One region of the Kitasatospora sp. NPDC058063 genome, then DNA from elsewhere that is predicted to be linked to it. Evidence: riboswitches for the same ligand, from Rfam matches in the RefSeq annotation. Region 1 holds a riboswitch; each other region holds the start of a gene.
What was found. A riboswitch is a leader RNA that binds a small molecule or an ion and turns the genes downstream of it on or off. The one in region 1 is predicted to bind cobalamin.
Positions count from the first base shown of each region.

Region 2: it holds a riboswitch for cobalamin, as region 1 does, so the genes downstream of both, ACFVUY_RS17525 (cobalamin biosynthesis protein) here and metE (5-methyltetrahydropteroyltriglutamate--homocysteine S-methyltransferase) in region 1, are expected to answer to the same signal.
Region 3: it holds a riboswitch for cobalamin, as region 1 does, so the genes downstream of both, ACFVUY_RS22775 (prenyltransferase/squalene oxidase repeat-containing protein) here and metE (5-methyltetrahydropteroyltriglutamate--homocysteine S-methyltransferase) in region 1, are expected to answer to the same signal.
Region 4: it holds a riboswitch for cobalamin, as region 1 does, so the genes downstream of both, ACFVUY_RS22755 (prenyltransferase/squalene oxidase repeat-containing protein) here and metE (5-methyltetrahydropteroyltriglutamate--homocysteine S-methyltransferase) in region 1, are expected to answer to the same signal.

Region 1 is NZ_JBHVSD010000004.1:307,933-315,141, forward strand. It holds gene ACFVUY_RS09310 (iron ABC transporter permease) at 1-495, opposite strand, end outside; gene ACFVUY_RS09315 (ABC transporter substrate-binding protein) at 586-1,545, shown strand; gene ACFVUY_RS09320 (MarR family winged helix-turn-helix transcriptional regulator) at 1,703-2,122, opposite strand; gene ACFVUY_RS09325 (SDR family oxidoreductase) at 2,192-3,043, shown strand; gene metE (5-methyltetrahydropteroyltriglutamate--homocysteine S-methyltransferase) at 3,133-5,448, opposite strand; cobalamin riboswitch at 5,604-5,847, opposite strand; gene cobF (precorrin-6A synthase (deacetylating)) at 5,962-6,732, shown strand; gene ACFVUY_RS09340 (MarR family transcriptional regulator) at 6,875-7,209, opposite strand, start outside.
Region 2 is NZ_JBHVSD010000009.1:79,560-86,768, reverse strand. It holds gene ACFVUY_RS17545 (cobyrinate a,c-diamide synthase) at 1-86, opposite strand, end outside; gene cobO (cob(I)yrinic acid a,c-diamide adenosyltransferase) at 91-696, opposite strand; gene ACFVUY_RS17535 (putative cobaltochelatase) at 703-2,796, opposite strand; gene ACFVUY_RS17530 (cobyric acid synthase) at 2,897-4,435, opposite strand; gene ACFVUY_RS17525 (cobalamin biosynthesis protein) at 4,432-5,424, opposite strand; cobalamin riboswitch at 5,532-5,664, opposite strand; gene ACFVUY_RS17520 (alpha/beta hydrolase) at 6,033-7,139, shown strand.
Region 3 is NZ_JBHVSD010000012.1:245,511-252,719, forward strand. It holds gene ACFVUY_RS22770 (hypothetical protein) at 1-741, opposite strand, end outside; cobalamin riboswitch at 942-1,019, opposite strand; cobalamin riboswitch at 1,103-1,244, shown strand; gene ACFVUY_RS22775 (prenyltransferase/squalene oxidase repeat-containing protein) at 1,350-4,244, shown strand; gene ACFVUY_RS22780 (hypothetical protein) at 4,241-5,350, shown strand; gene ACFVUY_RS22785 (CbiQ family ECF transporter T component) at 5,356-6,588, shown strand; gene ACFVUY_RS22790 (ABC transporter ATP-binding protein) at 6,585-7,209, shown strand, end outside.
Region 4 is NZ_JBHVSD010000012.1:237,555-244,340, forward strand. It holds gene ACFVUY_RS22730 (CoA-acylating methylmalonate-semialdehyde dehydrogenase) at 1-783, shown strand, start outside; gene ACFVUY_RS22735 (acyl-CoA dehydrogenase family protein) at 780-1,928, shown strand; gene ACFVUY_RS22740 (enoyl-CoA hydratase/isomerase family protein) at 1,928-3,001, shown strand; gene mmsB (3-hydroxyisobutyrate dehydrogenase) at 2,998-3,885, shown strand; partial or broken gene ACFVUY_RS22750 (enoyl-CoA hydratase-related protein) at 3,897-4,289, shown strand; cobalamin riboswitch at 4,308-4,448, shown strand; gene ACFVUY_RS22755 (prenyltransferase/squalene oxidase repeat-containing protein) at 4,545-5,621, shown strand; gene ACFVUY_RS22760 (flagellar hook-length control protein FliK) at 5,651-6,130, shown strand; gene ACFVUY_RS22765 (adenosylcobinamide amidohydrolase) at 6,554-6,786, shown strand, end outside.

The sequences.
Region 1 (7,209 bases):
GACGGAGGAGCCGGCGTTCATCAGCCCGCTCAGCGCCGCGCCGGCGAGCACCAGGCGGACGGGGTCGTCGCCGGCGCCGCGCAGCCGGGCCGCGCCGAGCGCCAGCAGGCAGCCGGCGGCGGCGCCCAGCACGGCGACGTACGGGCCGACGCTCGCGGCGCTGGCGCCGAGCACGATCGCGATCACGACGGCGAAGGAGGCGCCGGTGCTGACGCCGAGCAGGCCGGGCTCGGCCAGCGGGTTGCGGGCGGCGGCCTGCAGCACGGTGCCGGCCACGCCGAGCGCGAGCCCGACCGCGAGGGCCACGGCGGTCCGCGGGACGCGCAGGTGGAAGACGGTGAACCGGGAGTCGGAGTCGCCGTCACCGAGCAGGGTGGCGAACGCCCGTGACGGCCCCACGTCTCCCGCGCCGAGCAGCAGGCTCGCCAGCACGGCGAGCAGCAGTATCGCGCCGGCGGGCAGCAGTCCGCGCAGCAGGAGTGATCGGAATGTCACACCGGGCCTCCCCGTCAGGGCCTTACGTATGGTTAGGCTAACCTCAGAAAAACGGTTCGTCCGTAAACTACCATTCCTCGGAGAACACCCATGCTTGGCACCCGCTTTACCAAGACCCTGCTCGGAACGGCCGTCGTCGGCGCCCTCGCCCTGGGCCTGACCGCGTGCGGCTCCTCGGGTTCCGGCAGCTCCGCGGGTGGCTCCGACTCCTCCTCCACCGCCGCGAAGAGCGGCAAGCGCAGCATCGACACCGCCTTCGGCGCCGTGGAGGTCCCGGCCGAGGCCAAGAAGGTCGTCGCCCTCAACGACACCTCGCTGGACACCGCCCTCTCGCTCGGCGTCACCCCGGTGGGCACCAGCGCCAGCCGCGGCGGCACCACCGCCCCCGCCTACCTGAAGGCCGACGCCGTCCCGCTGGTCGCCACGGTCAAGGAGCCCAACATCGAGGCCATCCTCAAGGCCGGCCCCGACCTCATCCTGGCCTCCTCGGGCATCGAGAAGTCCCAGTACGAGAAGCTCTCCGCGGTGGCGCCGACCATCGTCCCCAAGGCCGGCGACTGGCGCTCGGTGCTCGCCGTGTACGGCGACGCCCTCGGCCACAAGGACGACCTGACCGCCAAGCTGGACGCGCTGGACAAGCGCGCCGCCAAGGCCGGCGAGGGCAAGACCGGCAGCGCCGTCGTGATGCGCTGGATGCCCAACGGGCCGATCGTGATGAACACCACCAACATGCCCGGCGACCTGCTGAAGAAGGCCGGCGCCGGCACCATGCCGATCGCCGACGGCCTGGGCGCCCAGCCCCACTCGGACCCGCTGTCCCTGGAGAACCTCAACAAGGCCGACGCCGACCGGGTGTTCGTCGCCACCCTGAACGCCGAGGGCGAGAAGGCCCTGGAGACCGCCCGCAAGCAGGAGGCGTTCACCCGCCTCAAGGCCGTCGGCACCAACCAGCTCATGGGCGTCGACGGCCAGGTGTGGAGCAGCAGCTCCGGCCCGATCGCGGCGGAGAAGGTCGTCGAGGACATCGAGAAGGCCTTCGGCGCGAAGTAGCCGCCCCGGCCGGGGAATTACCCCCCCGAGCATTCCGAAGGGCCGCCGTCGCAGCGAATGCGGTGACGGCCCTTCCGGCGGTTCCCACCGGCGGCGCGGGCCGGCGGCGACGCGTTGTGAACAACGGACCCCCGGGCAGCTGCCCGGGGGTCCGCCGTCATGCCTCCAGGACCAGCCGCAGGAGTTCGCGCAGCGACCCGCGCTGCTCGGCGTCGAGCCGGGCCAGCGGGTCGCCGGCGAAGGGCATGCGGGCGCGCAGATCCGCGGCGACCTCGCGGCCGGCGGCGGTGGCGGCGACGTGCTTGACGCGACGGTCGGCGGGGTCGACGCTGCGCTCGACCAGGCCGCGGGACTCCAGGCGGTCGACGATCACCGTCACATTGGACGGCTCCGCGTGCAGCCGCTCGGCGATCCGGCGCGTCGGGACCGGAACCTCGGCGGCGAGCAGCGCCTTGGCCTGCAGCGCGGTCAGGTCGTGGGCCGCCGCGGCCGCCTCGGACTCCCGGCCGTAGCGGCGGTTGACGGCCGCGAAGAGTCCGACGATCTCCTGGGTGAGGTCATCCGATGGGTGGGACATGACCACCAGACTATCCAGGTGCTTGACAAAGTGAAATGTCAGCCCACATAGTTATGGATCATATTGGTTATGATCCATAAGCACTGGGAGTCCAGCGAGATGAGCGACCGGACCGTCCTGATCACCGGCACCTCCTCCGGCATCGGCCTGGCCACCGCCGTCGCCGCCGCCCGCGCCGGCTGGCACGTCATCGCCACCATGCGCAACACCGCCAAGGCCGGCCCGCTGCTGGCGGCCGCCGAGGAAGCCGGGGTCACCGTCGACCTCCGGACGCTCGACGTCACCGACCCCGCGTCGGTCGAAGCCTGCCTGGCCGGCGTCGACCGGCTGGACGCGCTGGTCAACAACGCCGGCGCCGGCCACATCGGCACCCTGGAGCAGGAGAGCGTCGACGCCGTCCGCGCCGTCATGGAGGTCAACTTCTTCGGGGTGCTGCACGTCACGAAGGCCGCCCTGCCCCTGCTGCGGGCGAGCAAGGGCCGCGTGCTGACCGTGACCAGCGTCGGCGGCGTGGTCGGCCAGCCCTTCAACGAGGCCTACTGCGCCGCCAAGTTCGCGGTCGAGGGCTACATGGAGTCCCTCGCCCCGGTCGCGGCCACCGCCGGTGTGTCCGTCAGCGTCGTCGAGCCGGGCGCGGTGGCCAGCGAGTTCGTCGGCAACGTGGGCCTGACGGACGACGCGACCGAACAGGCCGGACCGTACGCCCCGGCCCTGGCCGCCTACCTGGACCGCACCCGCGGCGCCTTCGCCAACGCCCAGGCGGCCGAGGACGTGGCCACCGGAATCCTCGACCTGCTCGCCGCCGAACGACCCGCGTTCCGGATGCTCACCTCCGACGCCGCCCGGGCCTTCGCCGGGGTCAAGCTCAAGGACCTCGACGGCTCGGCCGTCCAGGGCCTCACCTCCGGCTGGGTCGCCTAGTCGATCACCGGGGCAGGAAGCCCGCGAGCGGCACGATGGCCGGGACCGGGGTGGGCGCGGCAAGGCCGCCGCGCCCACCCCGCCCGCCGTCAGCCGGCGAGTTCCTCGCGCAGCAGGCGGGCGGCGGCGACCAGGCTCTCCAGGGAGGCCCGGGTCTCCGGCCAGCCACGGGTCTTCAGCCCGCAGTCCGGGTTGACCCAGAGCCGCTCCGCCGGGATCGCCGCCAGGCCCGCGCGCAACAACGAGACGGCCTCGTCGGTGCTGGGGACGCGCGGGGAGTGGATGTCCCAGACGCCGGGGCCGACCTCGCGCGGGTAGCCCGCCCCGGCCAGCTCGCCGGCCACCTCCATGTGGGAACGGGTGGCCTCCAACGAGATCACGTCCGCGTCGAGTTCGTCGATCGCCGTCATGATCGCGCCGAACTCGGCGTAGCACATGTGGGTGTGAATCTGGGTGTCCGCGCGGACGCCGGAGGTGGCGAGGCGGAAGGCCTCGGTGGCCCACGCCAGGTACGCCGGGCGGGCGGCGGCCCGCAGCGGGAGGGTCTCGCGCAGCGCCGGCTCGTCGACCTGCACGACGGCGGCGCCGGCCGCCTCCAGGTCGACGACCTCCTCGCGCAGGGCGAGGGCCACCTGCCGGGCGGTGTCGGCGAGCGGCTGGTCGTCGCGGACGAAGGACCAGGCGAGCATGGTGACCGGGCCGGTCAGCATGCCCTTGACCGGGCGATCGGTCAGGCCCTGCGCGTAGCCGAACCAGTCGGTGGTCATCGGATGCGGACGGGAGATGTCCCCGGCCAGCACCGGCGGGCGCACGTACCGGGTGCCGTACGACTGGACCCAGCCGTGCCGGGTGGCGAGGTAGCCGGTGAGCTGCTCGGCGAAGTACTGGACCATGTCGTTGCGCTCGGGCTCGCCGTGCACCAGGACGTCCAGCCCGGCCTTCTCCTGGTAGGCGACGACCTCGCGGACCTCCGCCTCCATCCGCTCCCGGTAGGCCGGGGCGTCGATCCGACCCGCCGTCAGATCGGCGCGGGCGGTGCGCAGTTCGGTGGTCTGCGGGAAGGAGCCGATGGTGGTGGTCGGCAGCAGCGGCAGCCCGAGCCGGGCGCGCTGGGCCTCGGCCCGTACGGGGTAGGGCTGGGCGCGCCGGGTGTCGTCGGCGGTGACGGCGGCGGCGCGGGCGCGCACCGCCGGGTCGCGGGTGATCGGGGAGTTGGCGCGGGAGGCGAGGTCGGCGCGGTTGGCGGCGAGCTCGGCGGTGATCGCGCCGGTGCCCTCGCGCAGGCCCCGGGCGAGCAGTGCCGCCTCGCCGGCCTTCTGCCGGGCGAAGGCCAGCCAGCGGGCGATCTGCGGGTCGATGTCGCGCTCCGCGGCGGCGTCGATCGGCACGTGCAGCAGCGAGCAGGACGGCGCCACGTCGACGGTGTCGGCGAGGCCCAGCAGGGTCGCCAGGGTCGCCAGCGACTTCTCCAGGTCGTTGATCCAGATGTTGCGCCCGTCGATCACCCCCGCCACCAGCCGCTTGCCGGGCAGGCCGCCGGCGGCGGCGAGGTCCTCCAGGTTGGCGGCGGCCGGGCCGGTGAAGTCCAGCGCCAGGCCCTCGACCGGGGCCTTGGCCAGCACCGGCAGCGCCTCGCCGAGCCGGTCGAAGTAGCTCGCGACCAGCAGCTTGGGCCGCTCGGTGAGACCGCCCAGTTCGCGGTAGGCGCGGGCGGCCGCGTTCAGCTCGGCCGGGGTGCGGTCCTGCACCAGCGCGGGCTCGTCCAGCTGCACCCACGCGGCGCCGGCGGCGCGCAACTCGGCCAGCAGCCGGGCGTAGACGGGCAGCAGCCGGTCCAGCAGGGTGATCGGCTGGAAGTCGGCGGCCACCCCGGGCGCCGGCTTGGCGAGCAGCAGGTAGGTCACCGGGCCGACCAGCACCGGCCGGGCGGCGTGGCCGAGCAGCAGCGCCTCGCGCAGCTCGCCGACCGCCTTGGCCGGGTTCGCGGCGAACACCGTGTCCGGGCCCAACTCCGGCACCAGGTAGTGGTAGTTGGTGTCGAACCACTTGGTCATCTCCAACGGAGCGACGTCCTGGTTGCCGCGCGCCATCGCGAAGTACCCGTCCAGCGGGTCGGCGTCGACCGCCTCCCGGTGCCGCGGCGGGATCGCACCGACCGCCACGGTGGTGTCCAGCACGTGGTCGTAGAGCGAGAAGTCCCCGGTCGGGACCTCTTCGACGCCGGAGTCGGCGAGCTGCTGCCAGTTCGTCCGACGCAGGTCGGCGGCGGTCGCCAGCAGCGCCCCGGCCGCTACCGCGCCGTTCCAGTACCCCTCGATCGCCTTCTTCAATTCACGGCCCCGGCCCTGGCGGGGGTAGCCGTGGGCGGTGGCGACGCTCGCCGCGGCTGCGGACTTCGTGGTCAAGGGACTCTCCTTCGCGAGTCTGGATCCTCAAGTGCCCGGTGACGGCACGAGGACGCGAAGGGATGACGGACCGGACGGACGACCGCACCCGTGCGCGGCTCCGCCCGATATGGTCGCCGACCCGCCCACGAGGTCACCGGATGGCCGGGCGCGAACGCTCGCGCACGGGCAGTGGCAGGTCTTCGGACTCGCGGGCACACCCACCTCGGCCGAAACCGGGGCGGACACCTACTGGCCGTCGCTTCCCAGACCCGTCCCGGGTCCAGTGCGTATGACGGCGGTCGTTCCCACTCACCGCTGCGGGGCAGTCCCGGACTGGCCAGTTGAAAGGCGTCACCGGGTTCCCTCTTACGACACCCTGCCTGGCGGACAGGGCGAACCAGCTGCACCGCCAGCTTAGGGGCAAACCGTCGGCGTCGAGGCGGAAATCTCGCAAGGCGTCCGCGTGCTGAGACGCGGGCTCCGCGCCCGGCCCGGGCGGCGCACCCGGGAGCGGGCGGCAGAATGGCTCCCATGCGGCACATCTTCGTCATCGGCATCGGCGCGGGCGACCCCGACCACCTCACCCTGCAAGCGGTCAAGGCGATCGGTCGCACCGACGTCTTCTTCATCCTCGACAAGAGCGAGGAACGGCAGGACCTGATCGGGCTGCGCCGCCGGATGCTGGCCGACCACGGACGGCCCGGGCACCGCCTGGTCGCGGCGCCGGACGCCGAACGGGACCGCGCCACCCCCGCGTACGCGGCCGCCGTGGACGACTGGCGCGTCCGCCGCGCCGATCTGGTCGAACGGCTGGTCGCCGAGCACCTCGGCCCGGGCGAGAACGGCGCCTTCCTGGTCTGGGGCGACCCCGCCCTCTACGACAGCGTCATCGCCGTGATGGACGACGTGTCGAACCGGGGCGGCGTGCCCTTCGCGTACGAGGTGATCCCGGGCATCAGCAGCGTCTCCGCGCTCGCCGCCCGGCACCGCACCACGCTGACCCGGGTCGGCCGGCCGGTGCAGATCACCACCGGCCGCCGCCTCGCCGAGGGGTTCCCCGAGGGGGTGGACGACGTGGTGGTGATGCTCGACGGCCGGGCCGCCTTCGCCGGGATCGACCCCGAGGGGATGGAGATCCACTACGGCGCGTACCTCGGCACCCCCGACGAGGTGCTCGTCTCCGGTCCGCTCGCCGAGGCCGCCCCGCGCATCCGCGAGCTGCGCGAGCGGGCCCGGGAGCGCAAGGGCTGGATCATGGACACCTACCTGCTGCGACGCTCGGACGGCTGCCCCGACGCCTGACGGAGGCTCGACGGGCCACAGTGGCACCACCGTGCGCGCCGGACTCGTACCGGTTTCCCTGACACCGAGGACCTGCCGTCGACCATGCGGTCGGACGTCCTGCCAAGTCCGGGGCACCGGCCCGCCGCGTCGGGCGGCGGCCTCAGTCCAGGAGCTTCGCCACCACCCGGTCGAGCGCGCGGAGGTCCTCCGGCGGCAGCGCGAGCAGCGCGTCCGGCGGCGTGGCGAGGATCCCGGTGGCGAGCGCGGCCTTCGCCTCGCCCTCCTCGGTGAGGTGGACCAGCTTGGAGCGCCGGTCCGCCGGGTTGGTGATGCGCTCGGCGAGCCCGCGCCGCACCAGGTCGTCCACGATGACGCTGGTGTACGGCGGGTCGGCGGTCAGCCGCTCGGCCAGCTCCCGCAGGGTGATCGGGCCGGCGGCGAGCCGGCGCAGCGCCCTGACCCGGCTGAAGCTCATGCCGAGGGCTTCGGCGACGG
Region 2 (7,209 bases), on a different contig from region 1:
AGCGCCGCGATCAGGCCGGTGGCGACGGTGGTCTTGCCGGCGCCCGAGGAGGGCGCGGCGACGACGAGGCGGGGGACGGTGCTCAACGGCCTACCACTCGATACCGCGCTGGCCCTTGCGGCCGGCGTCCATGGGGTGCTTGACCTTGGTCATCTCGGTGACCAGGTCGGCGAATCCGGTCAGCGCCTCGGGCGCGTACCGGCCGGTGATGACGACGTGCTGACTGCCCGGACGGTCCTTGAGCACGGCCACCACCTCGTCCGGGTCGACCCACCCCCAGTGCATCGGGTAGGTGAACTCGTCCAGCACGTAGAAGCGGTAGGTCTCGGCCGCGAGGTCCCGCTTGACCTGCTCCCAGCCCTCCTTGGCCGCCTCCTCGCTGGACATCTCCTGCTCGGCGGAGCGCTGGATCCAGGACCAGCCGGAGCCCATCTTGTGCCAGTCGACGGTGCCGCCCTCGCCGGAGGCGCCGAGCACGCGCAGCGCGTTCTCCTCGCCGACCTTCCACTTGGCGGACTTCACGAACTGGAACACCCCGACCGGCCAGCCCTGGTTCCAGGCCCGCAGCGCCATACCGAACGCGGCCGTGGACTTGCCCTTGCCGGGGCCGGTGTGCACGGCGGTGATCGGCAGTGTGCGGCGCTGACGGGTCGTCAGGCCGTCGTCGGGAACGCTCTCGGGGACACCCTTGGGCATGTCGGCTCAGGCCGCCTTTCGCATCGCGGTGGTTGCACGGTTCGCAGAACGGTTGTCGGACCGGCTCTCGCGGACGAGCGAGGCCACGCCCTCGGCGCGCAGCTCGTCCAGGCCGACGGCGGTGCCGCCGAGCAGCCCGGCCAGGGTGCGGGCCAGGCCCAGGCGGACCGGGCCGGACTCGCAGTCCAGCACCACGCTCGCCGTGCCCTGTGCCGCGAACAGCGCGGCCGCGCGGTGCGAGCGGGCGAGCGCGTCCCGCCCGCCGGTGGCCCGGCCGTCGGTCACCACGACCAGCAGCGGGCGCCGGCTCGGGTCGCGCAGCCGCTCCACCCGCAGCACCTCGTGCGCGCGCAGCAGGCCGGCGGCCAGCGGGGTCCGCCCGCCGGTGGGCAGCGACTCCAGCCGGGCCGCGCCGACCTCCACCGAGGAGGTGGGCGGCAGCGCCAGCTCGGCACCCGCGCCCCGGAAGGTGATCATGCCGATCTTGTCGCGGCGCTGGTAGGCGTCCATCAGCAGCGACAGCACCGCGCCCTTGACGGTGGTCATCCGCTGCCGGGCGGCCATCGACCCGGAGGCGTCCACCACGAACAGCACCAGGTTGGACTCCCGCCCCTGGCGCACCTGTTCGCGGAAGTCGTCCTTGTGCACCACCAGCGCCCGCCCGCTGCGCCCGCGCGCCGCCTGGTGCGGCGCGGCGGCCTGGAGGGTCGCGGTCAGGTGCAGCCGGCCGAGCGCGCCCTGCGGGCGGCGGGCGCGGATGGTGTGCCCGCCGGTGGTCTCGGCGGGGGAGCGGCGGCCCTGGGCGCCGTGCCCGGTGCCCTTGACGGTGAACAGCTGCGTCCGGTACGGGTCCCCGGCCGCGACCGGAGCCGATTCCCGTGCAGGAGAGGGGTGTTGGGCGGGTGCGGGCTGCTGCGCGGGCGCCTCGGGGCCCTCGGGGGAGGGCGCCTCGGGAGCGGACCCCTCGGGGCCGCTGTCGGACGGCTCGGGCGCGCCGCCGCCGTCGGGGCCGCCCCCGTCCGGGCCGCCCTCCGGCCCGTCGCCGTCGCCGTCCGGTCCGTCGCCCTCGGGCTCCGGCTCCTCCTGCTGCGCGTGCTCCTCCAGCGTCCGCTCCAGCTGCTCCTCGTCCAGCCCCGGCGCGTCGAAGGGGTTGCGGCGGCGCCGGTGCGGCAGCGCCAGCTGCGCCGCCTTGCGGACGTCCTCCTCCTGCACCTCGGTGCGCCCGTCCCAGGCCGCCAGTGCGACGGCCGTGCGGGCCATCACGATGTCCGCGCGCAGCCCGTCCACCTCGAACGCGGCGCACACGGCGGTGATTTGACGCAGCGCCACATCGGTCAGCTCTACCTTGGGCAGCAACTCCCGCGCCGCGACGATGCGTTCGGCGAGAGCCCGCTCCTCCTCGGCGAACCGCTCGGCGAAGCCGGCCGGGTCCGCGTCGTAGGCGAGCCGGCGGCGGACCACCTCGGCACGCTCGGCCGGATCCCGGGTGGCGGCGATCTCGACGGTCAGGCCGAACCGGTCGAGCAGCTGCGGCCGCAGCTCGCCCTCCTCCGGGTTCATCGTGCCCACCAGCAGGAACCGGGCCGCATGGCGCACCGACACGCCCTCGCGCTCGACGTAGGAGCGGCCCATCGCGGCGGCGTCCAGCAGCAGGTCCACCACGTGGTCCTGGAGCAGGTTCACCTCGTCGATGTAGAGCACGCCGCGGTGCGCCCTGGCGAGCAGCCCGGGCTCGTACGCCTTGACGCCCTCGGCCAGCGCCCGCTCCAGGTCGAGCGAGCCGACGATCCGGTCCTCGGCCACGCCGACCGGCAACTCGACCAGCTGGGCCGGCCGTTCGGAAGCGGGCGGGGAGACGTGCGGCCCGTCCGGGCACTGCGGGTCGGGCGCGGTCGGGTCGCAGGCGAAGCGGCAGTCGTCCACGGTGGCGATGGACGGCAGCAGGCCGGCCAGCGCGCGCACCATGGTCGACTTCGCGGTGCCCTTCTCGCCGCGCACCAGCACGCCGCCCACGGCCGGGGAGACCGCGTTCAGCAGCAGCCCGAGCCGCAGGTCGGCCATGCCGACGATCGCGGTGAACGGATAGCGGACGTCACTCATGCCGTACCCCACTCCTGTCGTGCCCCGTCCCGCGGCACTGTCCGGTCCTGTGATCCTGCCCGGTTGCGTGATCCTGCCTGGCCCTGCTGCCGTACCCGGCTCATGCGTCGCTCCCAGGGGCCCCGGGCGGGACGAACGGCAGCGATCCGGCCGCCGGCACCCCGCCCTCGATCAGCTTCCACAGCGCGTCGGTGTCGGCGTGCTCCTCGATCAGGTCGCCCAGCCGGTCCAGCCGGGCCTCGCGCGCCGCGGCGAAGGAGGTGTCCGGGGCCGGGACGAACGCCCGGCCCGACAGCGCGGCGACCTCGCGCAGGAGTTCGCGGCGGAACCCGTCGTTCTCCAGCGCGCCGTGCCAGGTCGTGCCCCAGACCGGGCCCACCCGGCAGCCGTCCAGACTCCGTCCCCGGCCGTCGGAGACAAACGTGTCCCCGCCCTCGACGGTGACCACCCCGTGGTGGATCTCGTAGCCCTCCACCCGCTGCCCGAACGCCTCGCCGACCGGCCGCGCCAGCACCTTCTCGGCGCCGAACCGCACCTGCGTCGGCAGCAGGCCGAGGCCCTCGACGGCCCCCGCCTTCGACTCGACCTCGTCCACGATCGAGCGCGCCAGCATCTGGTAGCCGCCGCAGACCCCGAGGACCGGCAGCCCGGCCGCCGCCCGCGCCCGCAGCGCCGGCTCCAGACCGCGCTCGCGCAGCCAGGCGAGGTCGGCGACGGTGGCCCGGGTCCCGGGCAGCACCACCAGGTCGGCGTCGGCCAGCTCCTCCGGGCGGGTCGCCCAGCGCACCAGCACGCCCGGCTCCTGCGCGAGCGCGTCCATGTCGGTGAAGTTGGACAGCCGCGGGAAGCGCACCACGGCCACCCGCAGCACGTCCGCGCCGTACGGCCCGGGCCCGTCCGCCCGGTCCACCACCGTCGACAGGTCCAGCGAGTCCTCGGCGTCCAGCCAGAGCCCGGGCAGCATCGGCAGCGTGCCCAGCACCGGACGGCCGGTCAGCCCGTGCAGCATCTCCAGCCCGGGCGCGAGCAGCCGCGCGTCACCGCGGAACTTGTTGACGAACCAGCCGGCCACGTGCCGCTGGTCCTCCGCCGACAGCAGCGCCAGCGTCCCGTACATCGCCGCGAAGACCCCGCCGCGGTCGATGTCCCCGACCACCACCACCGGCAGGGCGGCGGCCGTCGCCAGGCCCATGTTGGCGATGTCGCGGTCGCGCAGGTTGATCTCGGCGGGCGAGCCCGCGCCCTCGCAGACCACCACGTCGTAGCGGCCGCGCAGGTCCGCCAGGCACTCCAGGGCACGCTCCAGCAGGACGGGCTTGCGCTCGCGGTAGTCCAGCGCGCCCACCTCCGCCACCGGCCTGCCGAGCAGCACCACCTGGCTGCGGCCGTCCGCGCCCGGCTTGAGCAGCACCGGGTTCATCGCCGCCTCCGGCTCCACCCGGGCGGCCTGCGCCTGCATCGCCTGGGCGCGGCCGATCTCGGCACCGTCGGCGGTGACGAAGGAGTTGAGCGACATGTTCTGCGCCTTGAACGGCGCGACCCGCACGCCCTGGCGGACGAGCCAACGGCAGATCCCGGCCGTCACCACGCTCTTGCCCGCGTCCGAGGTCGTCCCCGCGACCAGCAGCGCCTTGCTCATGCCCGTCCCCTCTTCCTCAGCAGCATCCGCAGCAGGACGTGCCCCGCGACCGTCGTACCCAGCGCCAGTGCGCCCACCCGCCGGGAGAGCGCACAGGCGCGCTCGATGTCGTCCACCGTCACCGGCCGCAGCTCCGCACCCAGCACGGGCCGGTGCTCCACCCGCTCGCCGTACCGCAGCGCCCCGCCCAGCCGTACGCCCACCGCGCCGGCGAACGCCGCCTCGGCCTGGCCCGCGTTCGGGCTCGGGTGCGCGGAGCCGTCGCGCCGCCAGACCCGCCAGGCCGTACGGGGCTCGGGCGCGGCGGCCACCGTCAGCAGCGCCGTCAGCCGGGCGCCCGGCCAGCCCGCCAGGTCGTCCAGCCGGGCCGAGGCCCAGCCGAACCGGGCGTAGCGCGGCGAGCGGTGACCCACCATCGCGTCCAGGGTGTTCACGGCGCGGAAGGCCAGCAGGCCGGGCGTGCCGGCCAGGGCGCCCCAGGTCAGCGCGTTCACCACGGCGTCGGCGGTGTTCTCGGCCACCGACTCGACCACCGCCCGGGCGATCTGCTGGCCGTCCAGCGCGCTCGGGTCCCGCCCGCACAGGTGCGGCAGCCGCTCCCGGGCGGCCGTGAGGTCGCCCGCGGCCAGCGAGCGGCCGATGGTGCGCGCCTCCCGGGTCAGCGAGGTGCCGCCGAGCACCGTCCAGGTCGCGGCCGCCGCCAGCACCGCCCGGCCCAGCGGACGCCGGCCCACCGTACGGTCCAGGGCGAGCGCGCCCGCCGCGACCGCGCCCACGCACAGCGCCGTGTAGCCGGCCCCCGCGCCGCGGTCGTCGCGCCACAGCCGACGCTCCAGCCGGGTCGCGGCGCTGCCGAAGACAGCCACCGGATGGCCCCGGCGGGGGTCGGCGAAGCGGGCGTCGGCGACATGGCCCGCGACGGCGCCGAGCGCGAACGCGGCGGCGCGGGCCAGCGGGCGCGGCGAGGAGGAGGGTCCGAGCGGGGTCATCGGGGGCACGGCGGAGGGCAGCTCGGAGTCCGGTGGGGCGGGGCAGCCTGCATCGCGTGCGTGTCCTCACTCAGGGTCCGCGCCCTGGATCGACGTGACGGGGGCGAGAGTCTCCTGGCTTCCGGGTCGAACGCACCCCCGGAGCCTTCCAGCGGCCGTCGACGGCCGCCGTGGCGATGTTCCGAGCGTGCTCCCCGGTGACAGTGGCGGGACCGCGCCGGAATTCCACCGGCTTCCTCTCCATGCCTCCGTTTGGCCCCAGGATCCCATCACGGGCCCGAACCGGGAGTCAACCGAGGTCACGGAGGGGTTGGTCACACGCGGACGCCGCCGACGCGCCGGGGGATCGCCAGGCGCGGGGCCGCCCTCCACCGGGAACACCACGTCCCTCCCACCGGGAACACCACATCCCCTCCCAGCGGGGCACCGCCGGCTCCGCCGCCGTCCCGCCCCACCATCCTCATTGCCCGCTTCCGACACCTCCTCAGCGCCGCCGGGCCGCCGCCCGGGTGACCCGGACGGCCCAGCCCGGTGGCCGGGCGGACGGAGCGCCGGTGAACTGGTGCCCGAACACCGTCCGGTCCGTGAGCAACAGAGCGGGGAGTGAAATGCGTTGGGGAACCGCCGCCGTCGTGGCGGCCGCCGCGGTCGGGGCCGCCGTGCTGGTGATCGGCCGTCGGGCCTCCGAGCGGACGGTCCGTCCGGTGGCCGCCGTCCCGGAGTCCGGGCCGGTCCTGGTCCGCGGCCTCGCCCCCGGCCGGGTCACCTTCACCCGCGGCCCCGAGAGCCTGCGCCCCGGCCGCTGGGCGGTCGAGTGGGCGGACGGCGGGCACGCGGTCGTCGAGGAGGTCCTGCACAGCGACGAGCGGGGCGTCACCCGCCGGCTGCTCCGCGCCGACCGGGGCACGCTCACCCCCGGCACCGAGGTCCGCTTCACCCCCCGGGTCCTTCTCGGCGACCCCACCGAGGCACTCGGCCTCCCCTTCACCGACACCACCGCCGACGGCGAGCTCGGCGCCCTTCCCGCCTGGCGGCTCGACGGCAAGCGCGGCACCTGGGTGATCCTGGTGCACGGCCCCGAGGCCGACCGCCAGCAGACCCTCCCGGTGCTCCCCGTCCTCGACCGGCTCGGCCTGCCCACCCTCGCCGTCACCTACCGCGGCGACCAGGGCGCCCCCGCCTCCCCGGACGGGCTCAGCCACTTCGGCGAGACCGAGTGGCGCGACATCGAGGCGGCGGTACGGCTGGCGCTCGACAGCGGCGCGGGCAAGGTGATCCTCTACGGCTGGTCCGTCGGCGCGACCACGGCCCTCCAGACCGCGGCCCGCACCGCCTGGCCGCACGCCGTCAGCGGCCTCATCCTCGACTCGCCGGTGCTCGACCTCCCGGTCTCCGCCCGCCGGGACGCCGCCCGGGCCGGCTTCCAGGGCGTCGCCGCCGAGCTGGGGGCGCTGGCCGCGGAGGGCCGCACGGGCGTCGACCTCGCCGACTTCGCCCGCATCGCCGAGGGCACCGACCTGCGGGTGCCCACCCTTCTCCTGCACAGCCCCGAGGACCGGATCGCGCCCTTCGGCACCGCCGAGAAGCTGGCTGCCGCCCGTCGCGACGTCGTGAGCCTCCAGGCCTTCCCCGGTGCCGACCACGCCACCCTCTGGAACACCGCTCCCGACCGGTACACCGAACTGCTCCGTCGCTGGCTCACGCCGCTGCTGTAGGGCGCCGCCGGCGGGTCCTGCCGGCACGTCTCCCGGACGTGCCGCGGTCGGTGCTCCGCTTCCGCCCCCG
Region 3 (7,209 bases), on a different contig from region 1:
GAAGGCGCCGGAGGAGGCGAGCTTGCCCTTGAGGAAGTTCTTCGCGGCCACGACCGCGGCGTCGGTGTTCGGGACGCCGCCGGCACACAGCGAGGCCATGGCGGCACCGGTCATGTCGATGTCGCTGCCCTGGGCGAGCGCCGTCGGGTCCCCGGCGGCCTTGCTGTAGTTCCAGCCGCCGTCGTTGTGCTGGTTGGCGCGCACGGCCGCGACCGAGGCGTTCAGCAGGGCCTGCGGGACGCGTTGTCCGCCGCTCCGGGTCTTGGCGCCGCCGAGGGCGAGCAGGCCGAAGACGGTCCCGTTGAAGTTCGCGGACGGGCCGTAGTAGCCGGGTTCGGCGGTCTGCCAGTAGGCGGCGAGGTCGGCCACGAGGTTGCGGCCCGGGCCGATCCGCGCGGGGTCGATGCCGGCCGCGTAGGAGTTGAGGATGCCGCGCTCGTAGTCGGTGACGACCGGCGAGGTGCTCGGCCAGCTGCTCGCGGCGAGCTGGTTGCGGTAGACCAGGCGCGCGTTCTTGCTCGTGTCGCCGCCAGGGGTGACATCGGCCGCGGCGGTGCCGGCGGCGGCGAGCGCGCCGAAGGCCCACTCGTTGGAGAGCCCGCCGCCGGTGACGTAGCTGCCGTCGGCGGCCTGGAGGGACTTGAGGTACGTGACGCCGGTGCTTCTGGAGGTGGCTATCTGGCTCGGCGAGGCGGTGGCGTGCGCAGGGACGGCCGACATCAGGAGGGCGCCGGCGGCCATCGAGACGGTCGCCGCGGAAGCGAGACGTGAGGGGACGAAGCGCGAGTGCGCGGGAACGGACACGGAACGGGCTCCTTGGGGTGACGGGCGCGCCGGTCCTGCCCCGGGTCCCGGCGCACTCGTTCCAGGAGCGCGGCGGTACGGGGCGGCGGCCGCCCGGATCGCGTGGGCTGGCTGGTGCTGGTGCTGCACGACCGCGCGGGCATTCGGGCTCGGGGCCGGTGCAACCACCGCCCCACACCGCTGCGCGTCAGCTCCGGATTCGCACCGGATTCCCCCGCTCGGCCACCGCGGACGTTACCGCACCCGTGAACGGATCTACGAGGTGGCGAAAGCGACATGACGACTCGTTGACGATGGCTCCGAGCACATGGTGTGATGAACCGCTTTTTAATCCTCGGCAGTCAGGGGAAGCCGGTCCGATTCCGGCGCTGACCCGCAACCGTAGACCCGCCCGCAAGGGCCGGTGAGCCGGAATGCCTGCGCCGGGGCCTTGTTCTTGAGTGCATGCGTCGTCGTGGACTACGACGCGGTCGCGACGGGCCCCCGTACCGGGGAGAGCCGTCGGCTGCGTCGTGGGACCCCGACGACCGATCGGGGAGTCGCCGGTGAGGGTCAGCAGCAGTCCTACGCGTCACAGAAGCAGAGAACTGGGCTCGCTTCTGGTCACCACGGCCGTCGCGGTGGCCGCGGGAGGAACCGTCCTGCTGGGCCACCCCGGCTCCGCGGCAGCCGATCCGATCGAGCAGTGCACGGCGACGACGGGCGCGATCGTCGCCGTCGACTTCAGCCACTGGGGCGGCGGGGTCGTCCGGGGCTGTGACGCCCACCCCACGACGGGCATGAACCTGCTGCACAACGCGGGATTCACCACGACCGGAACCGAGCACGACGGGCCCGCCTTCATCTGCCGACTCGGCACCGGGACCTTCAACGGCGGTGTCCAGTACCCGACTCCGGCCGAGGAGCCGTGCGTCAACACCCCGCAGGCCACCGCGTACTGGTCGTACTGGATCGCCGCACCCGGCCAACAGACCTGGTCCTACAGCCGGTTCGGCGCCGGCACGCAGCAGCCCAAGCCCGGTGAGGTCGAGGCCTGGGTGTACGGCGGCACCGACATCGGGGGCACCAGCGGGGCGCCGAGCTTCACCCTGGACTCCGTCCGGGCCAAGGCCGGCGGCCCCTCGCCCTCCGCGACCCCTTCGCCGTCCGCGAGCCCGACCGGTCCCAGTGCCACCGGCGACCCGGCCGCGGCCGCGGCCTGGCTGGCCGGACAACTGGTCGGCGGCGACCACATGGAGAACTGGGCCGCCCCGGGGCCGGACTACCCCCGGACCGCTCTCACCGCCATCGCGCTCGCCGCCGCGGGCACGCAGGACCCGGCGCTGCGGAAGGTCGTCGGCTTCCTCGCCGACCACACCGACGCGTTCCTCCACCCCGCCGGCCCCACCGGCACGCCCGACACGCGGGCCGCCGCGCTGCTGGCCCTCGTCGCCGAGAGCACCGGCCGCGACCCGCGCACCTTCGGCGGGCGGGACCTGATCGCCGCGCTCACCGACCACGTCTGCACCGCAGCCGGGGAGAACGGCAACTGCACGGCCGCCGGGGACTTCCTCGGCGCGGCCTCGCCCTGGGTCCAGTCCCTCGGCGTCATCGCGCTCCAGCGCGCCGGCGTCACCCCGCCCGCGCCGGCGCTCGCCCGCTTCACGGCCCTCCAGTGCGCCGACGGCGGCATGGCCGGCTCGATGATCGTCGCGGGTGAGCACTGCGAGTCGGACCCGCTCACCACCGCCGTCGCCGTCCTCGCCCTGCGGACCGCCCCCGGGTACGAGGCGGCGGCGAGGAAGGCCACCGACCAGCTGGCGGCGAGCCAGCAGCCGGACGGCTCCCTCCTCCCGTACGTCGGCGCCCCCGGCGACACCACCAGCACCGCGAGCGCCGCCCAGGCCTTCCAGGCCACCGGCCAGGGCGCCCGCCGGGCCGCAGCCACCGCCTGGCTCGCCGCCCGCCAGAACAAGGACGGCGGCTTCGGCCCGGATGCGGTCACCACCGACCCGGACGCCGCGGCCACCGAACAGGCGATCCTGGCTCTGACGGGCACCGACCTCACCAGCGTCCGGCACAACCCGGACGGCGCCACCATTCCGCCGACCACCACGCCGACCACGCCGGCCACCACGCCCCCGACCACGCCCGCGGGGCGAAAGCCGGACGCTGCCAAGGGCAGCGCCTACCTCACCGACCCGGCCCGGCTGATCGACGGCCACTACTACGAGGGGTTCCCGGCCTTCGCCGACTTCGGCCTGACCATCGACGGGGCCTACGCCCTCGCCGCGACCGGCACCGACGACGCGGCGCTGCGCCGGATCGTCGACTTCCTGGACCAGCAGGGCAAGGACGCGAGCGAGCGCACCGTCAACGACTGGACGGCCATCGGTACCGAGTACGCCGGCGGTGGGTCGATCGGCAAGGAGGCGCTGCTCGCCGAGGTGGTCGGCCGCGACCCGCGCGCCTTCGGCGGTCACGACCTGATCGCCGCCCTCGCCGCGCTGGTGTGCACCAAGGCCGACGCGAACACCGGCTGCGCCGCCCCGGGCAACTACGTCTACGCGACCTCGGTGTTCTCCCAGGCGCTCGCCGTCATGGCCCAGCTCCGGGCCGGGGACGCCGCCAACGCCGCCCCTGCGATCGCCTACCTGAGAGGCCTCCAGCACCCGGACGGCTCCTGGCCGAGCCTGATCCCCGCCACCGGCGACTCCGACGTGGACAGCACGGCGATGGCCGTCATGGCCCTGACCCTGGTTCCGGGTGACGAAGCTGCGCAGGCGGTCGACAAGGGGCTCGGCTGGCTCGCCTCGCGGCAGCTGCCCGACGGCGGCTTCCCCGGTGCGGCCGGCGACTCGACCAACTCGGCCGCGCTGGCCGTCCAGGGCATGACGCTGCGCAAGGCCGCCTACGGTGGGCAGATCGCCAAGGCGCTCGACTTCCTCGCCGGGCAGCAGAACGGCGACGGCGGGTTCAACGTCGCCTCCGGGGGACAGCAGGGCTCGGACGTCCGGGCGTCCACGCAGGTGCTGGGCGGTGCCACCGGGATCTCCTTCGGCACGCTGTCCCGCAACCTCGCCGGCACGCCGACGCCGACCCCCACCGGGACGCCGACCGGCACTCCCACGGGCACCGCGACCGCGACCGGTACGCCGACCCCGACGGGCACCGGCACGCAGACGGCGACGACGTCCCCCACCTCCGTCGCGTCCAATCCCGGTGACGGCTCGACCACCCGTCCGTCCGACGCCCCGCCCGTCGGTGACCCGCTCGCCGTTGGCCCGGTCGGCGGTGACGTTCCCGCCGGTGCCGGGCGGTCCGGTACCGGCGGCCTCGCGGCCACGGGGAGCGAAGCACTCGCACTGACGGGGGCCTCCGGTCTGCTGACCGTGCTCGGCGCTGCGGCCCTCCTGGCCGCCCGCCGTCGTACCGCCTCCGGCCCGGGGCGTCACCGGTGATCCGGCGCTTCGGCCGACTGCTGGGCGCAGCGGCCACGACCCTGGCCCTCGCGTTCGGCGGCGTCGCCGTGGGCACCGCCCCGGCGTCCGCGGCGCCGTTGCCGATGGACCAGTGCACCACCACCTCCGGGGTCGTGCTCGCCGTGGACTTCGGCACGTGGGGCGGCCCGCTGCTGCGGTCCTGCGGCACCACGCCGACCACCGGGTACGCCCTGCTGAACCAGGGCGGCTGGAAGACCACCGGCACCGGGCACGACGGCCCGGCCTTCATCTGCCGCATCGGCTACAGCGGCTTCCAGGGCGGCAAGCAGTACCCGACCCCCGACCAGGAGAAGTGCGTCCTGACGCCCCCGGCCACCGCGTACTGGTCGTACTGGCACGCCGACCCGGGCCAGAACACCTGGTCGTACAGCCAGTTGGGCGCGATGAGCTACCAGCCGAAGCCCGGCAGCGTCGACCTGTGGATCTTCGGCGGCACCGACATCGAGGGCACCGAGGGGCGTCCGACCTTCTCGCCCGACAGTGTCCGGGCGCACAACTCCAGCCCCGGTGGGCAGCCGGCCGACCCGGGCCAGGGCACTGCGGGCGGCACCGGCGGTGCCTCGGGCGGTTCCGGCAGCGGGTCGACAAGTGGTGGTGCCGGGACGACCGGCGGCAACGGTTCCGGCAGCGGCTCCGGCGGGTCCACCGGCACGACCGGTGGCTCCGGGACCGGACGGGCCCCGGCTTCCACCAAGCCCCCGGCGGGCGGCGCCCGTCCGCCCGCGCCCGGCACGCCCCCCGGCACCGCCGTCACCCCCGAGGACGGCATCACCCCGCCGGGCGCGCCCGAGCCGACGCCGGTACCCGCGACACCGGTACCGGTCGATACACCCACCGCAGCGCCGACCGACACCCCGAGCGACCAGCCGACGGAGCAGCCCGCCGCGGCCGCGCCGACGCCCACCCCCGCCGTACCCGGCGGGGTGGTGGACGCCAACCCCGTGGCCGACGCTCCGCACGACTCCGGCTCGATGCTCCCCGCGGTGGTGGGCTCCGTCCTCGTCGTGGTCCTGGGCGTGGTGACCGTGATCACGGCGCGCCGCCGCCGGCGACAGGCCGAGTGATCCGGTTGACCACGCTTGACAAGCACGCTGCCACGCCGCCCGTCACCCCACCCACCGCCCCCGGGCGGGTCACGGGGGGTCGGCGCATCCCGCGCAACCTCCATCCGCTGGCCTGGTGGGCCTGGGCACTCGCCCTGGCGACGGCGGCCAGCCGCACCACCAACCCGCTGCTGCTCCTGCTCGTCCTCGCCGTGCTCGGCTACGTGGTCACCGCCCGCCGCAGCGAGGCCCCGTGGGCGCGCGGATTCACCTACTACCTGTGGCTGGCCCTGACGGTGGTGGCGATCCGGGTGGTCTTCCGGTGCGTCTTCGCCACCGGGATCACCCCGCACGACCACCTGCTCTTCTCCCTGCCGCACATTCCCACCCCCGACTGGTACGCGGGCATCCGGATCGGCGGCCCGGTCTCGCTGGAGGCCACGCTCTCCGCGGCCTTCGACGGGCTGCGGCTGGCCTGCCTGATCTGCTGCATCGGCGCCGCCAACACCCTCGCGAACCCCAAGCGGGCCCTGCGGGTCCTGCCCGGTGCCCTGTACGAGCTGGGCGTCGCGGTGACGGTGTCGCTCAGTGTCGCGCCCCAGCTGGTGCAGAGCGTCCAACGCGTCGCCCGGGCAAGGCGGTTGCGCGCGGGGCAGCGCAAGGGCGTGCGCGCGCTGCGCAGCATCGTGGTGCCGGTCCTGGAGGACGCGCTGGAGCGTTCGCTCAGCCTCGCGGCCGCGATGGACTCGCGCGGCTACGGGCGTTCCGGTACGGCCTCGCGCCGCTCCCGACGGCTCACCGGCGCGCTGATGCTGCTCGGCATGTGCGGCCTGTGTGCCGGGGTGTACGGGCTGCTGGACGGAACGGCGCCTGCCGCGCTCGGTCTGCCCGCCTTCCTGGCGGGCGCCGTGCTCTGCGTGGCCGGCCTGCTGCTCGGCGGTCGGCGCGTCCGGCGCACCACCTACCGGCCGGACCGCTGGCGGGCCGCCGAGTGGGGCGTGGCCGGGTGCGGGGTGGCCGCCGCCGTGCTGCTGTTCGCCACCGTCGGCTACGACGCCACCGACCTCAACCCTTCCCTGTACCCGCTGACCTGGCCGGCCCTGCCGCTCGTCCCGGTGCTCGCCCTGCTTGTGGCGGGCGCGGCCGGGATCGTCTCACCGCCGCCCGGCCGGACGCCGGTAGCCGCTGGTGTTCCCGGCAGGACCGGCGGAACCAGCAGCACCCGCACCGACCGCACGACCTCCGAGGTGAGCACGTGATCCGATTCGACCGGGTCGGCGTGGTGTACGACGGCGAGACCACGCCCGTCCTGCGCGACGTCGACCTGCACATCCCGGAGGGCGAGCTCTGCCTGGTGGTCGGCCGCACCGGCGCCGGCAAGTCGACCCTGCTTGGCGCCGTCAACGGCCTCGTGCCGCACTTCACCGGCGGCACCCTGCGCGGCCGGGTCACCGTGGACGGGCGCGACACCGCCCACCACCCGCCGCGCGAACTCGCCGACGTGGTCGGCGTGGTCGGGCAGGACCCGCTGGCCGGCTTCACCACCGACACGGTGGAAGAGGAACTGGCCTACGTCATGGAGCAGTTGGCGATCCCGCCGGAGACCATGCGCAAGCGCGTCGAGGAGACCCTCGACCTGCTCGGCCTGGCCGAGCTGCGCCACCGCGCCCTGCACGAGCTCTCCGGCGGCCAGCAGCAGCGCGTCGCCATCGGCTCGGTGCTCACCGCGCACCCGCGCGTCCTGGTGCTGGACGAGCCGACCTCCGCGCTCGACCCGACCGCCGCCGAGGAGGTACTGGCCGCGATCACCCGGCTGGTCCACGACCTCGGCGTGACCGTCCTGCTGGCCGAGCACCGGCTGGAGCGGGTCGTCCAGTACG
Region 4 (6,786 bases), on a different contig from region 1:
GCGCACGGGAAGCGGGCGCAGTGCTTCGGCGGCGCCAAGAACCACATGATCGTGATGCCGGACGCCGACCTCGACCAGGCGGCCGACGCGCTGGTCGGCGCCGGGTACGGATCGGCCGGCGAGCGGTGCATGGCGATCTCGGTGGCCGTCCCGGTGGGGGAGGAGACCGCGGACGCCCTGGTGGCGAAGCTGGTCGAGCGGATCGGCGCGCTCAAGGTCGGACGCTCGGACGACCCGGCGGCGGACTTCGGCCCGCTGGTGGGCCGTGACGCGCTGGACCGGGTCCGCGGCTACCTGGACCTCGGGGTCGAGGAGGGCGCCGAACTCGTCGTGGACGGACGGGACTTCCGCCTGGAGGGGCACGAGGACGGCTACTTCCTGGGCGCCACCCTCTTCGACCGGGTCACGCCCGGCATGCGGATCTACCGGGAGGAGATCTTCGGCCCGGTGCTGACCGTGGTGCGTGCCGCCGACTACGAGGAGGCGCTGCGGCTGCCCAGTGAGCACGAGTTCGGCAACGGCGTGGCCATCTACACCCGGGACGGCGACACCGCCCGGGACTTCGCCCGCCGGGTGAACACCGGCATGGTCGGGGTCAACGTGCCGATCCCGGTGCCGATCGCGTACCACACCTTCGGCGGCTGGAAGCGCTCCGGCTTCGGGGACCTCAACCAGCACGGGCCGGACGCGATCCGCTTCTACACCCGCACCCGCACCGTCACCTCGCGCTGGCCCTCCGGGGTCAAGGAGGGCGCGAGCTTCACCATGCCGACGATGGGATGAGCGCGATGCACGACCTCACCGAGGACCAGCGCGCCATCGCCCGGACCACCCGGGCCTTCGCCGAGGAGTACCTCGCGCCGCACGCCGTGGAGTGGGACCAGGCCAAGCACTTCCCGGTGGACGTGCTGCGCAAGGCAGCCGACCTGGGTCTGGCCGGTGTGTACGTCCGGGAGGGCGCGGGCGGCTCCGAACTCTCCCGGCTGGACGGCGTGGTGGCCTTCGAGGCACTCGCCACCGGCTGCCCGTCCATCGCCGCCTACCTGTCCATCCACAACATGGTCGCCTGGATGCTCGACCGCTACGGCACGCACGCGCAGCGCGCTCGCTGGCTGTCCGCGCTCTGCACGGCCGAGCACCTGGGCAGCTACTGCCTGACCGAGCCCGGTGCCGGCTCCGACGCGGCCGCGATCGCCACCCGGGCCGTGCGCGACGGCGACCACTGGGTGCTGGACGGCGTCAAGCAGTTCATCTCCGGCGCGGGAGCCTCGCAGGTGTACGTGGTGCTGGCCCGGACCGGTGCCCCCGGGCCGGACGGGATCTCCGCGTTCGTCGTCGAGCGCGACGACCCGGGGGTCGCCTTCGGGCCCGACGAGAAGAAGATGGGCTGGAACGCCCAGCCGACCCGCCAGGTACTGCTGGACGGGGTCCGGTTGCCCGCCGACCGCCTCCTCGGCGCGGAGGGCGAGGGCTTCCGGATCGCGATGAACGGGCTGAACGGCGGCCGGCTCGGCATCGCCGCCTGCTCCCTGGGCGGCGCACAACACGCGCTGGAGCGGGCCACCCGCCACCTGGCGGATCGCGAGGCGTTCGGCGCCAGGCTGCTGCACGCCCAGGCCCTGCAGTTCCGACTCGCCGACATGGCCACGGAGTTGGAGGCCGCCCGGGCGCTGCTGTGGAGAGCCGCCGCGGCGCTGGACCGGGGCGACCCCCGGGCGCCGCAGTTGTGCGCCATGGCCAAGCGCTACGCCACCGACACCGGCTTCGAGGTGGCCAACCAGGCCCTCCAACTGCACGGTGGCTACGGCTACCTGGCCGAGTTCGGCATCGAGAAGATCGTCCGCGACCTGCGGGTGCACCAGATCCTGGAAGGGACCAACGAGATCATGCGCGTCATCGTCGCCCGCGGCCTGACCGGAGCCGCGTGATGGCCGGGACCGACCTCGACGAGGTCATCCTCCAGCGCGAGGGACGGGCCGGACTGATCGTCCTCAACCGCCCCGCTGCGCTGAACGCCCTCACCCACGGCATGGTGCGGACGATCTCCGAAGCCCTGGACGCCTGGGAGGGCGACGACCGGGTCGACACCGTCGTCGTCACGGGCGCCGGCGAGCGGGCCTTCTGCGCGGGCGGCGACATCGTCGCCATCCACCGCGCCGCCACCGGCGGCGATCCGGGCGCCGTCGAGGAGTTCTGGCGAGACGAGTACCGCCTCAACGCCCGGATCGCCCGCTACCCCAAGCCCTACGTCGCGCTCATGAGCGGCATCGTGATGGGCGGCGGGGTCGGCGTCTCCGCCCACGGCAGCGTCCGGATCGTCACCGAGAGCACGCGCGTCGCCCTCCCGGAGGCCGGCATCGGCTTCGTCCCCGACGTCGGCGGCACCTACCTGCTCGCCCTCGCCCCCGGGGAGCTCGGCACCCACCTCGCCCTCACCGCGGGTTCCGTCGGTGCCGCCGACGCCCTGCTGTGCGGGCTCGCCGACCACTTCGTCCCCGCTGAACGACTGCCCGCCCTGCTGGACGACCTGGCCGAACTGCCCGTCCACGACGCCCTCGAACGGAACGTCGAGCCCGCGCCGACCGGTGCGCTGGCCGACCGACGCGGGTGGATCGACAGCTGCTACGCGGCCGGAACCGTGGAGGAGATCCTGGACCGGCTGCGGGAGAGCGGCGAACCCGAGGCGAAGAAGGCCGTCGACCGGATCGCCGCCAACTCCCCGACCGCCGTGAAGGCGACGCTCGCCGCGCTGCGCCGGGCCCGGGCACTCGGCCCGCTGGAGGCCGTCCTCGACCAGGAGTACCGCACCTCCTGCGCGGCGCTCGCCACGCCGGACCTCGCCGAGGGCATCCGGGCCCAGGTGATCGACAAGGACCGTTCGCCACGATGGCGTCCGGCGACGCTGAGCGCCGTCGAACCCGCCACCGTGGCCCGCTACTTCGCCCCGCTCGGCGAGCGCGAACTCGGCCTTGCCACCACAACCCCCCTGGAGCGCTGGTGACCCTCACCATCGGATTCATCGGACTGGGCAACATGGGCGGCCCGATGGCCGCCAACCTCGTCGAGGCCGGACATCAGGTGACCGGCTACGACCTCGCGCCGGAGGCGCTGCGGCAAGCGGAGACGGCCGGCGTCCGCCCGGCGGCCTCCGCCGCCGCGGCGGCCCGACAGGCCGACGTCGTCATCAGCATGCTGCCGGCCGGCCGCCACGTCCTGGCCGCCTACGCGGAGCTGCTGCCGTCAGCCCGTCCGGGCACCCTCTTCGTGGACTGCTCCACGATCGACGTCGCCGACGCCAGGGAGGCGCACGACCTGGCCGTACGTGCCGGGCAGCGCGCGGTGGACGCGCCGGTCTCCGGTGGGGTGGTCGGCGCGACGGCTGCGAGCCTGACCTTCATGGTCGGCGCCGAAGAGGCCGAATTCGCCGCGGTCAAGCCCGTGTTGGCGGTCATGGGGCGCAAGGTGGTGCACTGCGGCGCGGCCGGTGCCGGCCAGGCGGCGAAGGTCTGCAACAACATGATCCTCGGCATCTCGATGATCGCGGTCAGCGAGGCCTTCGTGCTCGGCGAGAGCCTCGGGCTCAGCCACCAGGCGTTGTTCGACGTGGCCTCCACCGCCTCCGGGCAGTGCTGGGCGCTCACCAGCAACTGTCCCGTCCCCGGGCCGGTGCCGGCCAGCCCGGCCAACCGCGACTACGCCGCCGGGTTCGCCGCCGCCCTGATGGCCAAGGACCTCGGACTGGCCGCCGGCGCGGCCGAAGCCGCGGGCCTGCCCACGGAACTCGGGCGCAAGGCAGCGCAGTTGTACGCGGACTTCGCGTCGTCCGAAGGCTCGGGCCTGGACTTCTCGGCGATCATCACCACCCTCGGGAAGGACACCGCATGACGTAGGAGACGATCCTGGTCGAACGCAAGGGCCGGGTCGGGCTGATCACGCTCGACCGCCCGAAGGCGCTCGACGCGCTGAACACCCAGCTGATGAACGAGGTGGTCGCGGCCGCGGCCACCTTCGACCGCGCCCCGGAGATCGGCTGTCTGGTGGTCACCGGTTCGGAGAAGGCCTTCGCGGCCGGCGCGGACATCAAGGAGATGCAGTCCCTCGAGTTCGTCGACGCCTACCTCGGCGACTGGTTCGCCGCCTGGGACCGCTTCGCCGCCCTGCGCAAGCCCGTGGTGGCGGCCGTCGCGGGCTACGCGCTGGGCGGCGGTTGCGAGTTGGCGATGATGTGCGACGTCCTGGTGGCGGCGGACACCGCGGCGCGCGTGGCATCCGGGTCCGGGCCCGGGATCCCTTGACCCGCTGTTCGGGCATCGCCATGATGGGCCGTCATGTTGTGACTCCGCCGCTGGGGGAAGTCCGGTTCGAATCCGGCGCTGACCCGCAACGGTAGGCCGCCGACCCCGCGTCGGCGGCGAGCCCGAGTACCCGTCGGCGGAGGTGTGTCACCCCTCCTCCCGTCGTGGTCTGCGGGCCGGAGCCCGCTGGCCCCTCGGCGCTCGCCGACGCCTTCCGGGCCCCTGCGCCCAGGCCCGGAAAGGCATCCCATGCCCGCTGTTCGCCGCTCCCTCGGTCTGCTCGCGATACCCGCCCTCACGCTCGCCACCGCACTCCCGGCGGCCACCGCCGCCCACGCTGCTCCCGCCACCTCGACGTCGTCGCCGACGGTCCGTCCCGACGCCGCCGCGGGTGGCTGGCTGGCCCGCCAGCTCGTCGACGGCGACCACTTCGAGTCCGTCTTCAACGGGACCGCCTACCCCGACCAGGGCCTGACCATCGATGCCGTGCTGGCCTTCGCCGCGTCGCACAGCTCCGACGAGGCCGCCGCGAAGGCCACCGCCTGGCTGGCGAAGCCCGAGATCATCGGCGGCTACCTCGGCGACGGCACCACCGAGGCCTACGCGGGCGCGACCGCCAAGCTGCTGCTCGCCGTCGAGGTGCGCGGCGGGAACCCGACGGCCTTCGGCGGAGTCGACCTGCCGGCCCGGCTGCGCTCGCTGCAGACCGCCGAAGGCCGCTTCTCCGACCGCTCGCAGTGGGGCGACTACAGCAACGCCTTCGGCCAGTCGCTGGCCCTGATCGCCCTGCACCGCACGCCCGGTGACGCCCCGGCGGCGGCCGTGGACTACCTCGCCAACAGCCAGTGCGCGGACGGGGGCTTCCCCGTCTCCTTCGGCCAGGCCGCCTGCACCAGCGACCCGGACGCCACCGCCCTGGCCGCCCAGGCCCTCGCCGCCACCGGCCGCACCGCCAAGGCGAACGCGGGCCTCGGCTGGCTCACCGCCCACCAGAACGCCGACGGCGGGTTCGCGGCCGCCGGGTCGACCACCTCCAACGCCAACAGCACGGGCCTGGCCACCCAGGCGCTGCTCTCCGGTGGACGCCTCGGCTCCGGCCTCAAGGGCTGGGGCCGGCTGGTGAAGTTCCAGCAGGGCTGCGCCGCCGACCCGGCGCTCCGTGGCGCCGTCGTCTACGACGCGTCCGGCTTCAACGCGGGCAACGGCGCCCGGGCCACCGCGCAGGCCGTCCTCGGCCTCGCGGGTACCCCGCTGGCCACGCTCTCCGCCGCCGGGGCCCGCCCGGACGCGCCCACCCTGGCCTGCCCGACCCCGGCCACGCGCTGAACACACCTGACATCAGGAGGATTTCACCGATGACCGACACCTTCATGGTGGCCCGCCCGGCCCGCCGTACGCTCGGCTCGATCGCCGCGGCCGCCGCCCTCACCGCCGGACTGCTCGGCGTCTCCGCCGTCCAGGCCCCGCAGGCGCAGGCGGTCGCTTGCAGCGGGACCACCGGAGTCACCGTCGTGGTCGACTTCACCGCCGTCGGCGGCGGCGTCCAGACCGGGTGCGCGCCCGGTGACCCGGCCAGCGGCCTCGCCGCGCTCACCGGCGCCGGATTCTCGTACGCCTTCCACCCGCGCTACCCGGGCTTCGTCTGCACCATCAACGCCCTGCCGACGACCTGCACCAACCCCACCGGCAGCGCCTACTGGTCGTACTGGCACGCCCAGCACGGCGGCCCCTGGTCGTACAGCAGCCTCGGTGCCGGCAGCTACAACCCGGCACCCGGAGACGTCGAGGGCTGGTCCTTCGGCGCCGGCGCGCAGCCGGGCATCACCGCCCCCTGACCCGTCTGCCCGTACACGTCGACGCCCCGGCCTCCCCGATGAGGGAGGCCGGGGCACAGGGGTCAGGCGTGGGGTGCCCGCCGGCGCCGGACGAGGTGGTCGTACAGCACGCCCAGCCCGCCCAGCCCCGCCAGCAGGCTCGCCACACCCACGTAGCAGCCTGCCATCCATCGGGAAGCACCGATCGGAACCCGTCCCTCTGCTCCGCGAAGCCGGCGGGCGATCGCCCGCCGAGGCCATGATCCTCCTTCGCCCGGCCACTCACCGGACCGGGCACGGGAGCCGCCGTCGCGGCGGTCCCGGTGCTCGGTAGGCTCGGCTGCACGGATCCCAGGCGCCACCGTCGGCGCGCAGGCGTTCCTGGCGAGGAGGTACCCGCCGCGGACACCGGGGGATCGCTCCCTCGAAGGTGGACCGTTTCTCGTGGTGATCCCGCAGCAGAAGTCCGACGGCACGGCGGAGGCCGGCCGGTCGCCCGGCGGCCTGGTGATCGAACGGGCGTGCCGCACGGAGGAGGGGGCATGCCGCCACCTGTTGGTCTGGCGCTGTGGGCCCGGCTGGCGGCTGCTCGGCAGCGCCGTCCTCGGCGGTGGCCTCGGCGAACGGGAGTGGGTGGTGAACGCACAGGTCAGGCCGGGATACAGCCGGATGGACCC